2 linked regions of the Paraburkholderia bryophila genome follow. Each later gene encodes a partner of the first gene's protein in a complex. Links are inferred from orthologs where the notes say so. Each region holds a gene or a part of one and is shown on either strand. Other genes may lie near its edges.

What was found. Proteins that work in one complex are often made in the same cells at the same time.
Region 2: the proteins of cgtA (region 1) and ybiB are in contact, whole or in part, in a crystal structure (PDB 8BFT), measured with the Escherichia coli proteins. The link is inferred for Paraburkholderia bryophila from one-to-one orthologs.

The regions. Positions count from the first base shown.
Region 1 is NZ_JACCAS010000001.1:3,373,945-3,381,572, forward strand. The notes cover bases 1,362-4,319. They hold cgtA (Obg family GTPase CgtA), read left to right. Parts: upstream 1,362-2,258; coding sequence 2,259-3,380; downstream 3,381-4,319. Other genes in these bases: rplU (50S ribosomal protein L21), read left to right, coding at 1,416-1,727; rpmA (50S ribosomal protein L27), read left to right, coding at 1,753-2,016; proB (glutamate 5-kinase), read left to right, coding at 3,453-4,319. Also shown: GGD40_RS15110 (polyprenyl synthetase family protein), read right to left, coding at 186-1,178; more of proB, read left to right, coding at 4,320-4,571; GGD40_RS15135 (CNP1-like family protein), read right to left, coding at 4,737-5,294; GGD40_RS15140 (RNA pyrophosphohydrolase), read right to left, coding at 5,371-6,126; GGD40_RS15145 (proline--tRNA ligase), read left to right, coding at 6,471-7,628. UniProt on the Escherichia coli protein: An essential GTPase which binds GTP, GDP and possibly (p)ppGpp with moderate affinity, with high nucleotide exchange rates and a fairly low GTP hydrolysis rate.
Region 2 is NZ_JACCAS010000001.1:2,418,277-2,424,875, forward strand. What follows is about bases 2,176-4,970. They hold ybiB (DNA-binding protein YbiB), read left to right. Parts: upstream 2,176-2,984; coding sequence 2,985-3,956; downstream 3,957-4,970. Other genes in these bases: GGD40_RS10705 (fumarylacetoacetate hydrolase family protein), read right to left, coding at 2,176-2,745. In the rest of the region: signal recognition particle-docking protein FtsY, read left to right, coding at 61-1,245; maiA (maleylacetoacetate isomerase), read right to left, coding at 1,377-2,021; more of GGD40_RS10705, read right to left, coding at 2,047-2,175; GGD40_RS10720 (nuclear transport factor 2 family protein), read right to left, coding at 5,505-5,888; GGD40_RS10725 (acyloxyacyl hydrolase), read right to left, coding at 5,931-6,494.

The DNA of each region.
Region 1 (7,628 bases):
GCCGACCCAAAACAAAAAACCGCCGAGCAAGCTGGGCGGTTTTTCGAGCCTTCAACATCAAGGCAAATCTGGTCGGGGTGAGAGGATTCGAACCTCCGGCCTCTACGTCCCGAACGTAGCGCTCTACCAGGCTAAGCTACACCCCGATTTGATACTGCTGGACTCTTACGGTGTTTCAGTCTCGTTCAAGACTGTCTTGCCGTCGAGTAAGAACATAATTCTAGCAGGCTATCTTTGAAAATGGAATCGGGAAATGAAGAAATTGCCGCTGCGGCCGCCTGAGCTTCCTGCTTCGCACATTCCAGCGTGTGGTCCAGCGCGCCGGAGCGTGTGATGGCTTCGAAAATCGTGTCGAACCGGGCGGTGCCGCCTTGCTCGATCGCTTCCCGGGCGAGCGCCGATTGTTCTGGCGTGCCGCGTTCGATCAGATAGATCAGCGGGAGTGTCGGTTTGCCCTCGCGAAGATCGTCGCCGGCATTCTTGCCCATCGATTCGGCCGTGCCCGTGTAGTCGAGCCAGTCGTCCATGATCTGGAACGCGGTGCCGATGCGCCGGCCGAACTCAGCCGCGGCGGCTTCAGTCTTCGCGTCCGAGCCGGCGAGCACGGCGCCGAGCTGGGCCGCTGCCTCGAACAGTTTGGCCGTCTTGTAGCGGATCACTTGCATATAGCGGGCTTCGTCCACGTCCGCATCATGCATGTTCAGCAACTGCAGCACTTCGCCTTCGGAGATGATGTTGGTCGCCTCCGACAGAATCTCCATGACCCGCATCTTGCCGACGCCGACCATCATCTGGAACGAGCGCGAGTAGAGGAAATCGCCGACCAGCACGCTCGCGGCGTTGCCGAACAGCGCGTTGGCAGTCTGGCGGCCGCGCCGCAGATCGGATTCGTCCACGACGTCATCGTGCAGCAGCGTGGCGGTGTGGATGAACTCGACGACCGCCGCCAGTTCGTGCCGGTGCCCGGTGGTTTCACCCAGTGCGCCGGCCACCAGCAACAGCAGCGCGGGCCGCAGCCGCTTACCGCCGGCACTGATGATGTACTCGGAGATCTGGTTGATCAGCATCACGTCCGACGCTAGACGGTGCCTGATGACGCGATTGACCTGCTGCATGTCTTCGGCGATCGGAGCGAGCAGGCTGGCGGCGTTGGAGGAGGGAGTGGCAGTCGACGACATGGTGGCTGAATTGGGTAGTGCCGCGAATTATAAGGCGAATCGCGGCAGTTCCGTGTCGCGGGCTGCCGTGCGGCGCGTTCGGCGGCTGCGGGGTCGTGCATTAGGGCGCGGCCGCGAGGCGCCGGGCACCTCGCACGGTATCTCTCAATGAGTTTTGACCGCGTAGCTAACTCTATGTATAATCACGGGTTTCCGCGCGCGGTGCGTGGGAAAAATGAACACAGAGTGAGGTTCTCAATGTACGCGGTCATAAAAACCGGTGGCAAGCAGTATAAAGTTGCCGTCGGCGAAAAACTTAAAGTAGAACAGATACCGGCAGACATTGACGCTGAAATCACGCTCGACCAGGTTCTCGCAGTGGGCGAAGGCGAATCGATTAAGTTCGGTACGCCGCTGGTCAGTGGGGCTTCCGTCAAGGCTACCGTCGTGTCGCAGGGTCGTCACAAAAAAGTGACCATCTTCAAGATGCGTCGCCGGAAGCACTACCAGAAGCATGGCGGCCACCGCCAGAACTATACCGAACTGCGCATCGACGCGATCAACGCGTAAGCGCAACGGTTAAGGAGCAAATCAAATGGCACACAAAAAGGCAGGCGGATCATCCCGCAACGGCCGCGACTCCGAATCGAAGCGCCTCGGCGTGAAGGTTTACGGCGGTCAGGCTATCAACGCTGGCGGCATCATCGTTCGTCAACGTGGCACGCGTATGCACCCGGGCGATAACGTCGGTATCGGCAAGGATCACACCTTGTTCGCGCTGACGGACGGCCACGTCAATTTTTCGACGAAAGGCGCAGCGAAGAAGCACATGGTCAACGTCGTCCCGGCAGCAGTCTGAGCTTACTCAGGCACGGGCTTCAGGACCGGTAAAAGGCCCCGCGAAGTTAGCGGGGCTTTTTTTATTTCGGCGGTTTTCGCCGGACGAATGGGCGTGAACGCGCCGCTCATGCCGGCAGTCCTATGCCGTTCTGCCGATTGTTTGGCGCACGGTTGGCACGGCAAAATAGCAGCGTAGAGTACACCCAGTCGCATCAAATCTAGCAACACCATCAGGCAGCACACCACGGGACGGAGTTACGCATGAAGTTCATTGACGAAGCGAGGATTGAAGTCATCGCCGGCGACGGAGGGGATGGCAGCGCGTCGATGCGCCGCGAGAAATTCGTTCCGTTCGGCGGCCCGGATGGCGGCGACGGCGGTCGGGGCGGCAGTGTGGTCGCGGTTGCGGACCGCAATATCAACACGCTGATCGACTACCGCTACGCGAAAAAACACTTGGCGCGCAACGGCGAAAACGGCCGTGGCGCCGACTGCTACGGCAAGGGCGGCGACGACGTCACGCTGCGCATGCCGGTTGGCACCACTATTTCCGACATGGAAACCGGCGAGTTGATCGCCGATCTGACCGAACACAACCAGAGCGTGCAAATCGCCCAAGGCGGTGCGGGCGGTCTCGGTAACCTGCATTTCAAATCCAGTACGAACCGCGCGCCGCGTCAAAAGACCGACGGCAAGCCGGGCGAGCGCCGCATGGTGCGCCTCGAACTGAAGGTGCTGGCCGACGTCGGCCTGCTGGGCATGCCGAACGCCGGCAAGTCGACCTTTATTTCGTCGGTGTCGAACGCGCGGCCGAAGATCGCCGACTACCCGTTCACCACGCTCGCGCCGAACCTCGGCGTGGTGCGCGTTGGGCCGAGTCGCAGCTTCGTGATCGCGGACATTCCCGGTCTGATCGAAGGCGCGGCGGAAGGCGCCGGCCTTGGTCACCAATTCCTGCGTCACTTGCAGCGCACCGGCTTGTTGCTGCATATCGTCGACCTCGCACCGTTCGACGAAGCGGTCGACCCGGTCGCGGAAGCCAAGGCGATCGTCAACGAACTGCGCAAGTACGACGAGCTGCTGTATGAGAAGAAGCGCTGGCTGGTCCTCAACAAGCTCGACATGGTGCCCGAAGACGAACGCGAAGCGCGCGTTTCGGCGTTCCTCGAAGGCTTCGGTTGGGACGGCCCGGTGTTCGAAATCTCGGCGCTGACCGGTCAGGGTTGCGAGAACCTTTGCTATGCGGTGTTCGACCACATCGCCTCGCACTCGGACGCGCAGCGTGCGGCCGAAGCCGAAGATCTCGCCGCCGACGTGCGTTTCCGCGAAAAGCCGGCAGCGCCGCCCGTCGCGGACGAATCCAGCGTCGACCCGCAAGAATAAGAAAGCACGAGCGCCGGCGCGCCTGGGCGGGCTGCCGGTTTGCATCACGCGTCAACTTGGAGACTGCGCACAATGCGTTCAGTCATCGCAGATTCACGGCGATTGGTAGTGAAAGTCGGTTCGAGCCTCGTCACGAATGACGGGCGCGGCCTCGACCATGCGGCGATCGGCCGCTGGGCGGCGCAAATCGCGGCTCTGCGCGCGCAAGGCAAAGAGGTCGTGCTGGTCAGTTCCGGCGCGATTGCCGAAGGCATGCAGCGGCTCGGCTGGACCAAACGTCCGCGCGAGATCGACGAATTGCAGGCGGCTGCGGCCGTCGGTCAGATGGGTCTTGCGCAGGTCTACGAAAGCCGCTTTGCCGAGCATTCAATCCAAACCGCGCAGATTCTGCTGACACACGCCGACCTGGCCGATCGCGAGCGCTATCTGAACGCGCGTTCCACGCTGCTGACGCTGTTGCGCCTTGGCGTGGTGCCGATCATCAACGAGAACGACACGGTCGTCACCGACGAAATCAAGTTCGGCGACAACGATACGCTCGGCGCGCTGGTCGCGAATCTGATCGAGGGCGACGCGCTCATCATTCTCACCGATCAGCAAGGGCTCTTCACCGCTGACCCGCGCAAGGACCCGAACGCCACGCTTGTTCAGCAGGCCGATGCCGGCGCGCTGGAACTCGAGGCAATGGCCGGCGGCGCCGGCTCCAGTCTGGGTCGCGGCGGCATGCTGACCAAGATTCTCGCTGCCAAGCGTGCGGCTCACAGTGGCGCCAATACGGTGATCGCGAGCGGGCGCGAGGCGGACGTGCTGTCGCGGCTGGCGTCGGGCGAAGCGATCGGCACGCAGTTGATCGCACGCACCGCGCGCATGGCGGCCCGCAAGCAATGGATGGCGGACCATCTGCAAGTGCGCGGCCACGTCGTGATCGACGACGGCGCGGTCGAAAAACTGACCGAAGGCGGCAAGAGCTTGCTGCCGATAGGCATCGTCGGTGTGCAGGGCGCGTTCGCGCGCGGCGAGGTGATTGCTTGCCTGAGCGCCGCGGGGCGGGAAGTGGCGCGCGGTTTGACGAACTACAGCAGCGCGGAAACCAAGCTGATTCAGCGTCGCCCGAGTGGCGAGATCGAGTCCGTGCTCGGCTACATGCTCGAGCCCGAGTTGATTCATCGCGACAATCTGGTCCTGGTCTGAACCCAACGCATAACGTCGGCTCGCAGCAGATTCGGCGCGGGCGCGCAGTACAGACCAAATAGCAGCGCAGACAAAAAAGCCATTTCAGCACAAGCTGAAACGGCTTTTTTCACATCCACGACGCGCTGAGACTTCAACCAGCGCGCTCAGGAACCACGACCCCTCTCAGCGAATCAACGAGGCCGCAGTGCGCTTGTAGCGGATATTTTCAAGAATCCGCTGAGCGTTGCCCGTAGGCATCTTGCTCGCGCACAGATAATCTTGGTACAGCGCCGACTGATACGCGTTCAGCGCACCGTCCTCGATACGCGTGAAATTGTTCGCGACCGTGGTGTCCCAACCGTCGTGATCCGCGTTCAGGCCCGCGTACTGGCGCCATTCGTACGTGTCGCAGCGAATCCCTTCATAGATCACATTACGTGCGCCGCTCGGGCTCGTCACGACGACGGTAAGGCGAACCACGCCGTCGGTACCTACAGTGAGCGAATTCTTGTCGACCGCAAACTGCAGCGGGGTATTACCGGAAACAGCGAACGGCAGCAGATTCGCGTCTTGCGGCAGCGGCGGCAACGTGTCCACCTTGTTTTCAACCCAGCTACCCTGGCGGTCCAGCAGGTAGACGAACGCGCTGTCGTCTTTATTGGTGGGTTTGCCGGCGCTCGAGCAACCAGCCAGCAGGGCGCCGGTGGCGACGCACGCCACGACGAGAGCAAGTGCTTTCAATATGATTTCCTCGAAACACCGGCGCGGCTCAGTGAGCCGCGCCGGTTGAGGCGGCCAGGACAGCCGCACAGCGTTGTTAATTGCGCGCGCCCGGGCGGAATAGCGAGCCGGCGGTTTCGCGAGCAGATTCGCCCTCGTCCTCATGCTCCGGCGCGGCGCCCAACTCGGGCTCCGATCCGGAACCCGAATCGCAATCGGACGCGATCGTGGTGTGAACCGATGTTTCGATGCTGACAGATGTCACCGTGGTCACGGAGGTCACCGTCATTATCGTGGAATCCGGCGGACTCTCCATTGACGACGCTATCCGGGGATAACGCGGCACGTGGTGCCCGACAGGTTTTTCCGCACGCGGCACAGCCCGGCGCATGAAGCGGGATAGCTCCGTCAGCGCCAACTGATACACATCCCGCTTGAACTCGATCACACAGTCGAGGGGCACCCAGTACTCGTTCCAGCGCCACGCATCGAACTCAGGGTGGTCGGTGGCGCGCAAGCAGATGTCGCAATCGCGTCCAACCATCCGGAGCAAAAACCAGATTTGTTTCTGGCCGCGGTAATGACCGCGTACTTCGCGCTTGATGAACTTGTCAGGCACCTCGTAACGCAACCAGTCGCGCGTGCGACCGATCACCTTGACGTGCTCAGGAAGCAGCCCGGTTTCTTCGTGTAACTCCCGATACATCGCTTGCACGGGGGTCTCTCCGTACTTGATGCCCCCTTGCGGAAACTGCCAGGAATGTTCACGGAGCCGTTTGCCCCAAAACACCTCGTTGTGCGCGTTCAAGAGGATGATGCCGACGTTCGGGCGAAAGCCTTCACGATCCAGCATACAACCACCTTCGAATCCTTTAAAATTGCTTTGATTATAAACAGATAACGGACCCGACGCACCGATTCGCACCAGATTGGAACGATTCGCCGCAAAAGGCCCCGCGTTTGCGGTAGCCTGTCAGTCTTTCCGTGCCTTATCCCGTGTGTGAAGGCTTTGCGCGGCAGCTTCGGCGGCGCGCAAAAGCGTGCCGAGGCGCACAACAGCGCGCTAAGGCGTGAGCACGCGGCGCTGTGCCAGGCGTCGGGCGAACCGGGCTGACAGAGCGCCGGGTCTGTGTCGATTCCCCACCGTTTTCACCTTTCGGGCGGTCCTTCCGGAGCCGCCGCTTTTGGAAAATCTGAATGAAAGCTTCCCGTTTCTTTATCGGCACGCTGAAAGAAGCGCCCGCCGACGCCGAGATCGTCAGCCACAAGCTCATGGTGCGCGCCGGCATGATCCGTCGCGTGGCCGGCGGTATTTACAACTACCTGCCGGTCGGCCTGCGTTCGATCCGCAAGGTGGAAGCCATCGTGCGTGAAGAAATGAACCGGGCCGGCGGGATCGAACTGCTGATGCCGGCCGTGCAACCGGCCGAGTTGTGGCAGGAGTCGGGCCGCTGGGAAAAGTACGGCCCCGAGCTGCTCCGTTTCAAAGACCGCAAGCAAACCGATTTCGTGATCGGACCGACCCACGAAGAAGTGGTCACGGACATCGCGCGTAATCAGATCAAGAGCTACCGCCAGCTGCCGGTGAATTTCTACCAGATCCAGACGAAGTTCCGCGACGAGATCCGTCCGCGTTTCGGCGTGATGCGCGGTCGCGAATTCATCATGAAAGACGCGTACTCGTTCGACAAAGACGCGGAAGGTCTGCGCGAGTCGTATCGCAAGATGTACGACGCGTACGTGCGCATCTTCACGCGCCTCGGTCTGGACTTCCGCGCGGTGGCGGCGGACAACGGTTCGATCGGCGGCAGCGGTTCGCACGAATTCCACGTGATCGCCGACACCGGTGAAGACGCGATCGCTTACTGCCCGACCTCTGAGTTCGCGGCGAACGTCGAAGCGGCCGAAGCGTTGCCGCTGTACGCGCAACGCGCGGCGCCTGCCGAAGCGCTGACGAAAACCGCCACGCCGGGCAAGGCGAAGTGCGAGGCCGTCGCCGAACTGTTGAACATTCCGCTCGAGCGCACCATCAAGTCGATCATTCTCGCGACCGAAAACGAAGGCGCCGAGCCGACCATCTGGTTGCTGATGCTGCGCGGCGATCACGACCTGAACGAAATCAAGGCGAGCAAGCTGCCGGGTCTGGCCGAATTCCGCATGGCAACCGAGGCTGAAATCGTCGAGACCTTCGGCACGCCGCCGGGCTACCTCGGTCCGATCAATACGAAGAAGCCGGTCAAGGTCGTCGCGGATCGCACGGTCGCGAACATGAGCGACTTCGTGGTCGGCGCGAACGAGGTGGATTACCACATCGCCGGTGTGAACTGGGGCCGCGATCTGCCGGAGCCGGTCGTC
Region 2 (6,599 bases), 950 kb from region 1 along the record:
CGCTCCCACCGGCCTTGTGCCGGCTACGCGCATCGGCGCGCGCTTTCACCACGCCAGATCATGTTCAGCTTTTTCAAACGATTCAAGGGTTCGAAAGAGTCCGATAACGCGCCAGAAGAGTCGCAAACCGCGCCGGAAGGCTTGGCGCCCGAGCGCGCGGTAGAGACGCCTGTCGCACCGTCGGCGCCGCGTCCGGCGGTGGTTTCGCCCGCCCCTGCTCCTGTGGCCGCTCCAATCGAGCCGGAGCAAGAAGAACCCGCGCTCGAAGAATACGAAACCGACGAAACCCCCAAAACCCCCGAAACCGTCGAAATCGTCCCGCCCCCCGAGCAGGACGCGGGCGCCAAGCGCTCGTGGCTAACGCGCCTGAAAACCGGCCTGTCGAAGACGAGTTCCAGCCTGACCGGCATTTTTGTCAACGCGAAGATTGACGACGACCTCTACGAGGAACTCGAAACCGCGCTGCTGATGTCCGACGCGGGCGTCGGTGCCACCGAGTTCCTGCTCGAATCGCTGCGTGAAAAAGTGCGCGCTGAGCGCCTCACCGATCCGCAACAGGTGAAGGCAGCGCTGCGCACTCTGCTGATCGACCTGCTCAAGCCGCTCGAAAAGTCGCTGATGCTCGGCCGCGCGCAGCCGCTCGTCATGATGATCGCCGGCGTGAACGGCGCGGGCAAAACGACCAGCATCGGCAAGCTCGCCAAGCATCTGCAGAGTTTCGACCAGTCGGTGCTGCTGGCCGCCGGCGACACGTTCCGCGCCGCCGCGCGCGAGCAGTTGGCGATCTGGGGTCAGCGCAACAACGTGACGGTCGTGTCGCAGGAAAGCGGCGACCCGGCGGCGGTGATCTTCGACGCGGTCGGCGCCGCGCGAGCGCGCAAGATTGACGTGATGATGGCGGACACGGCCGGCCGTCTGCCGACCCAGTTGCATCTGATGGAAGAGCTGCGCAAGGTGAAGCGCGTGATCGGCAAGGCGCAAGACGGCGCGCCGCACGAAGTGCTGCTGGTGATCGACGCGAACACCGGCCAGAACGCGCTCGCGCAAGTGAAGGCCTTCGACGACGCGCTCGGCCTCACCGGCCTGATCGTCACCAAGCTCGACGGCACGGCAAAGGGCGGCATTCTCGCCGCAATCGCGCGGCAGCGACCGATTCCGGTGTATTTCATCGGCGTTGGCGAAAAGGTCGAGGATTTGCAGCCGTTCAGCGCGGAAGAGTTTTCGGACGCGTTGCTGGGCGGTTGAACGACGCGAACGTCTTGACGCAGCAGTGAGCGCAAAGCGGCGACAAGCGAAAAGCAGCAACAAGAAAAAGCAAAAGCAACAAGCAAAAAGGGCACTTCGAGGAGTGCCCTTTTTACCTTCAACCCATCACCTCACTCAGCGTCCGGCTGCGCGCCAGGCGCCGCACGAGCAAACGGATCGAGTTGCATCGCGTGATCGTAGATGCGCTGAATCGTCGGAAACTTTGCCGTGTCGACCTTGAAGCGCTGCGCATTGAACACTTGCGGGATCAGACAGGCGTCCGCGAGCGTCGGCGTGTCGCCGAAACACAGCTTGCCGGTGCGCGGGTCGCCGGCCAGATGCGTCTCCAGCGTCGCGAAACCCGCTTCGACCCAATGCTTGTACCACGCGTCTTTCGCATCTTCATCCACGCATAGCGTGTGCTTCAGATACTTCAGCACGCGCAGATTGTTCAGCGGATGAATCTCGCACGCCACCTGCAACGCCACCGAGCGCACATACGCGCGCTCGGCCGGCGTCCCGGGCAACAACGACGGCTCCGGATGCGTTTCCTCCAGATACTCGATGATCGCGAGCGACTGCGGCATCACCTCATTGCCGTCGACGAAGGTCGGCACGATACCGTCCAGGTTCACCTTGCGATACTCCGGCTTCAACTGCTCGCCGCCATCGCGCACCAGGTGCACCGGCACATAGTCGTACGGCAGGTTCTTCACGTTCAATGCAATGCGCACGCGGTATGACGCCGAGCTGCGGAAATAGCTGTAGAGCTTCATGTTGTCTGTCTCCTCCGGCATGCCCTCAGACCACGCGCACGCTGAACTCGCCGAGTCCGTCCACGCCGCCCTTCATCAGGTCGCCTTGCACCACCGCGCCGACACCTTCCGGCGTGCCGGTGAAAATCAGATCGCCGGTTTGCAGTTCGAACAGCGTCGACAGATAAGCAATCGTCTCGGCCACCGACCAGATCAGTTGCGACACGTCCGAGCTTTGCTTTTCCTCGCCGTTCACCGACAACCAGATCGCGCCCTTACCGACGTGGCCGACGGTCGTCACCGGATGAATCGGGCCCAATGGCGCCGAGTGGTCGAAGCCCTTCGCGGTATCCCACGGACGGCCCAGCTTCTTCGCCTCGGCTTGCAGATCGCGGCGCGTCATGTCGAGACCGAGCGCGTAGCCGTAGACGTGATCGAGCGCGCTGTCAGCCGGAATGTTCTTGCCGCCCTGGCCGATCGCCGCCACCAGTTCCATCTCGAAGTGGACGTTTTTCGACAGCGGCGGGTACGGGAACTCGCCGGTCGTGCCGGGCGCGACGTACAGCACGGCATCGGCCGGCTTGGTGAAGAAGAACGGCGGTTCGCGGTCGGGATCATGTCCCATCTCGCGCGCGTGCGCCTCGTAATTGCGGCCCACACAGTAGATGCGACGCACCGCGAATTGCTCGCTGGATCCCACGACCGGCACCGCGACCTGCGGTGCGGGTGCAAATACGTAACTCATCCCGTTCTCCGTTGCTTGATGTGTACCGCTGCCGTGTGCCGCCGCAGCGGCGCTAAAGCATCGAGTGTAACGCGCGGAAAAGCGCCACGCGCGGCAGTCGGGCAAGCGCGCGCGGCGGCGGCGAATCCGGCGCACGGTCTCGCCGAAGCGTCATAGATGCGATACTCACACCGAACAACGTCCTTTGAATACCGTGACAGCCCGCCCCAGGCGGCAAGCCACCTCGTCCCCCGCGCCCGATGACCGACTCCGCCGACACCGTCACCCCCTTCCCTTGCGCCCGATTCATCAAGGAAATCGGCCGCGGCCCGAACGGCGCCCGCGCGCTGACCGCCGACGACACGCGCTCGCTCTACAGCGCGATGCTCGATGGCCGCGTCGCCGAACTCGAACTCGGCGCGGTGCTGCTCGCGTACCGCGTGAAGGGCGAGACCGCCGATGAACTCGCCGCGATGCTGGCCGGCGCACATGCGTCGTTCGAGCCGATTCATCTGCCGCACGGCGAGTTCCGGCCGGTGTCGATCCCAAGCTACAACGGCGCGCGCAAACAGCCCAACCTGGTGCCGCTGCTCGCGCTGCTGCTGGCGCGCGAAGGCGTGCCCGTGCTGGTGCACGGCGTCACCGAAGATCCGGGCCGCGTGACCAGCGCGGAAATCTTCACGCATCTGCGGATTCCTCACGCGCGCACGCATGCCGATATCGAAGACGGTCTCGCCGAGCGGCGTCTCGCGTTCGCGCCGATCGACGTGCTCGCCCCGAAACTCGCACGCCTGCTCGCGTTGCGGCGGCGCATGGGCGTGCGCAATTCGACCCATACGCTGGTGAAGATCCTGCAACCGTTCGCGCCGGCTGGGCTGCGCCTCGTGAATTACACGCATCCGCCGTACCGGGACAGTCTCACGCAACTGTTCAACACGCATCCCGATGCGGCCGCGGGTGGCGCGCTGCTGGCGCGCGGCACCGAAGGCGAAGCCGTGGCCGACACGCGCCGTCAGGTGCAGGTGGACTGGTTGCACGACGGCGTCTGCGAAACGCGCGTGCCGCACGAGCGCTCGTCGCCGGATGCGCCGGAGGTCGACTTGCCCGAGGCCAAAGACGCGCCGACAACCGCCGCATGGATCGCCGCCGTGTTGCGTGGCGAAGCGCCCGTGCCGAGCGCGATCGAACGGCAAGTCGAGCTGATCGTCGACGTCGCGAGAATGCCGGTTTGATGGACGCTGCGCTCAGTTGCGCGGCCCGCAAAACGGCGCTCGCGTCAGAAAACGCGAGCGCTGCGGGTTGACACGCCGCTGCGCGCTGTCTTAAATTAGCCCCCATGCGTTCCCTTCCGAACACCCTCCGAATTAGCTTCGGCCGCCTAGCGCGGCCCCTATCGCTACGTCTAGCGTAAGTCAGACGTAGCGCTGCGCATTGGCCACCCGCAGGGGTTGCGCCAGGCACAGTCCTCCGGCAGTTCCAGCAGTTCCCGCGTCACCCCAAACCGTAGTTCTTCACAACCTGTAGTCGTTTGCATTCGTCCGTTTACCGTTCGGACGAAGCGCGAGGGTCATATGCACGTTGCATGGGCATCATCCACGTCCGTTTTCGTCGTCACCATGACGCTGTTCGTTCGCGCCCGTTCGTTGGTGCCGCTAGCCACCGGCTGGCGGACCGTGCACCCGTGGCAGTCCGCCAACCGCCCGACGCCACACCCTTTCGCACACGACACAACGAACGAGGCCCGACATGTTGCGCAATCCCGCTGAAAAATACCGTCCGTTCTCCACCGTGCGGCTGACCGGCCGCAAATGGCCAAGCCGCACGATCGACCACGCGCCGGTCTGGATGAGCACCGATCTGCGTGACGGCAATCAGGCGCTGATCGAGCCGATGAACGCCGCGCAGAAGCTCGAATTCTTCGAAATGCTGGTCGCTATCGGCTTCAAGGAGATCGAGGTCGGTTTTCCGTCGGCCTCGCAAACCGACTTCGATTTCGTGCGCAAGCTGATCGAAGAAAAGCGCATTCCCGACGACGTGACCATCGAAGCGTTCGTGCCGTCGCGCGCCGAGTTGATCGCGCGGACTTTCGACGCGCTCGCGGGCGCGCCGCGCGCCATCGTCCATTTGTACAACGCGATCTGTCCGTCGTTCCGGCGCATCGTCTTCAACCAGTCGAAGGCGGAGATCAAGGCGCTGGCCGTGGAAGGCACGCGTGTCATCAAGGAACACGCGCAGGCGCGGCCGGACACGCAGTGGACCTTCCAGTACTCGCCCGAGACCTTCAACACGGCGGAACTGCCGTTCTCCCGCGAGGTTTGCGACGCGGTCGCGCAGACGTGGCGGCCCACGCGTGATCGCAAGATGATCGTCAATCTGCCCGCGAGCGTCGAAGCGGCGACGCCGAACGTGTTCGCCGACCAGATCGAATGGATGCACCGCAATCTCGGCTATCGCGACAGCATCGTGCTGTCAGTGCATCCGCATAACGATCGCGGCACGGCGGTGGCCGCGGCGGAGCTGGCGCTGATGGCGGGCGCGGACCGCGTCGAAGGATGTCTGTTCGGCAACGGCGAGCGCACCGGCAATCTGGACCTCGTCACGCTCGCGATGAACCTCGACGCGCAGGGCGTCGATTCAGGTCTGGATTTCTCGGATATCGATGCGGTGCGGTGTGTCGTGGAGCGCTGCAACCAGCTTCCGGTGCATCAGCGGCATCCGTATGCGGGCGTTGCCGCAATGCAGGTGAAGAGCCAACGAGGCGATAGCGTCACCGCGGAGGCTCACTCGATTGCACAACGGGTCGCCTGCCAGGCGATCAACCGCCATTGCCCGTCTTCCTGCGTATGAATGGCCGTGTAGGCGATCGGAAACAGCAGCGCGCCGTTATTCGCTTCCATCTCGATCAACGCGCGGCCGGTCACGACGCAGGTCTCGCGGCCGACCGGCAGCACCTCTTGCGACTGCACCTCGATCTGCCGGTATCGCCGCCGCCCGGCGGTGATACCGTCGATGAACTGCCGCTTCGTTTCCCGCTTGCCGTTCGTATGGACATAGCTGACGTTATCCGCGAGCAGCGCGTCGAGCGAGGGCCCGTCGCCGTCGACCATCGCACGAAAGCGCTCTCGCTCGAGCCCGCGAATCGCTTCGATCATCTTTGCCACCATCGCTCAGCCCCTCGCACCGGTGAGCCGACGTGGCCACGGTCGTCAGAAGTTATATTGCAGATATAGCTGGTGGAAATTTATACCAGGATTCGGCTCTTTGATACCACCGTTGGAAACATGCTGGAAACGGTAGCCCGCCTGGTACTGCTGGTGGCTGCCGAACTGCAGCCCCACGCCCGCCATGTCGGCGAACTGGAACGCGGTACCGAGCGTGAACTTCTCCGACAATCGCGGACTCGACAGCAGCCGGATGCCCGCGCCCAGTTCGGCGTACGGACGCAGCGACCCGCTTCCCTTGATTAAGCGGATGATCGGCGTTACACCGACTTCGCCGATGTTGTCGTGTACGTTGCCTTCGCTGGTATGCCACCAGGCCACGTGCGCTTCGCCGATCAGCGAGAAATGCCAGTCGCCGATCTGCCACCAGGTCAGATTCGGATCCCACACGAAACCAAGATCGAGCTTTTTGACGTGCCGGTCGCCGAGACCGCCGGCGATCTGCACGCCGAACGGGTCGGCCGAAGCCGCCGCCGAAGCGCCGATCAACAACGCCGCACACGTGGCTTTTAGCGCCAGACCACGCAACACATCGTTCTTATTGTTCATCTAACACCCGAACTCCGCCGAACGTTAAAGAATCTGTAACCGTTCCCTTATTCTAAAGACAAAGTCAGATCGATGGATCGTATGAAGAAACCTAAGTTTTCGCAA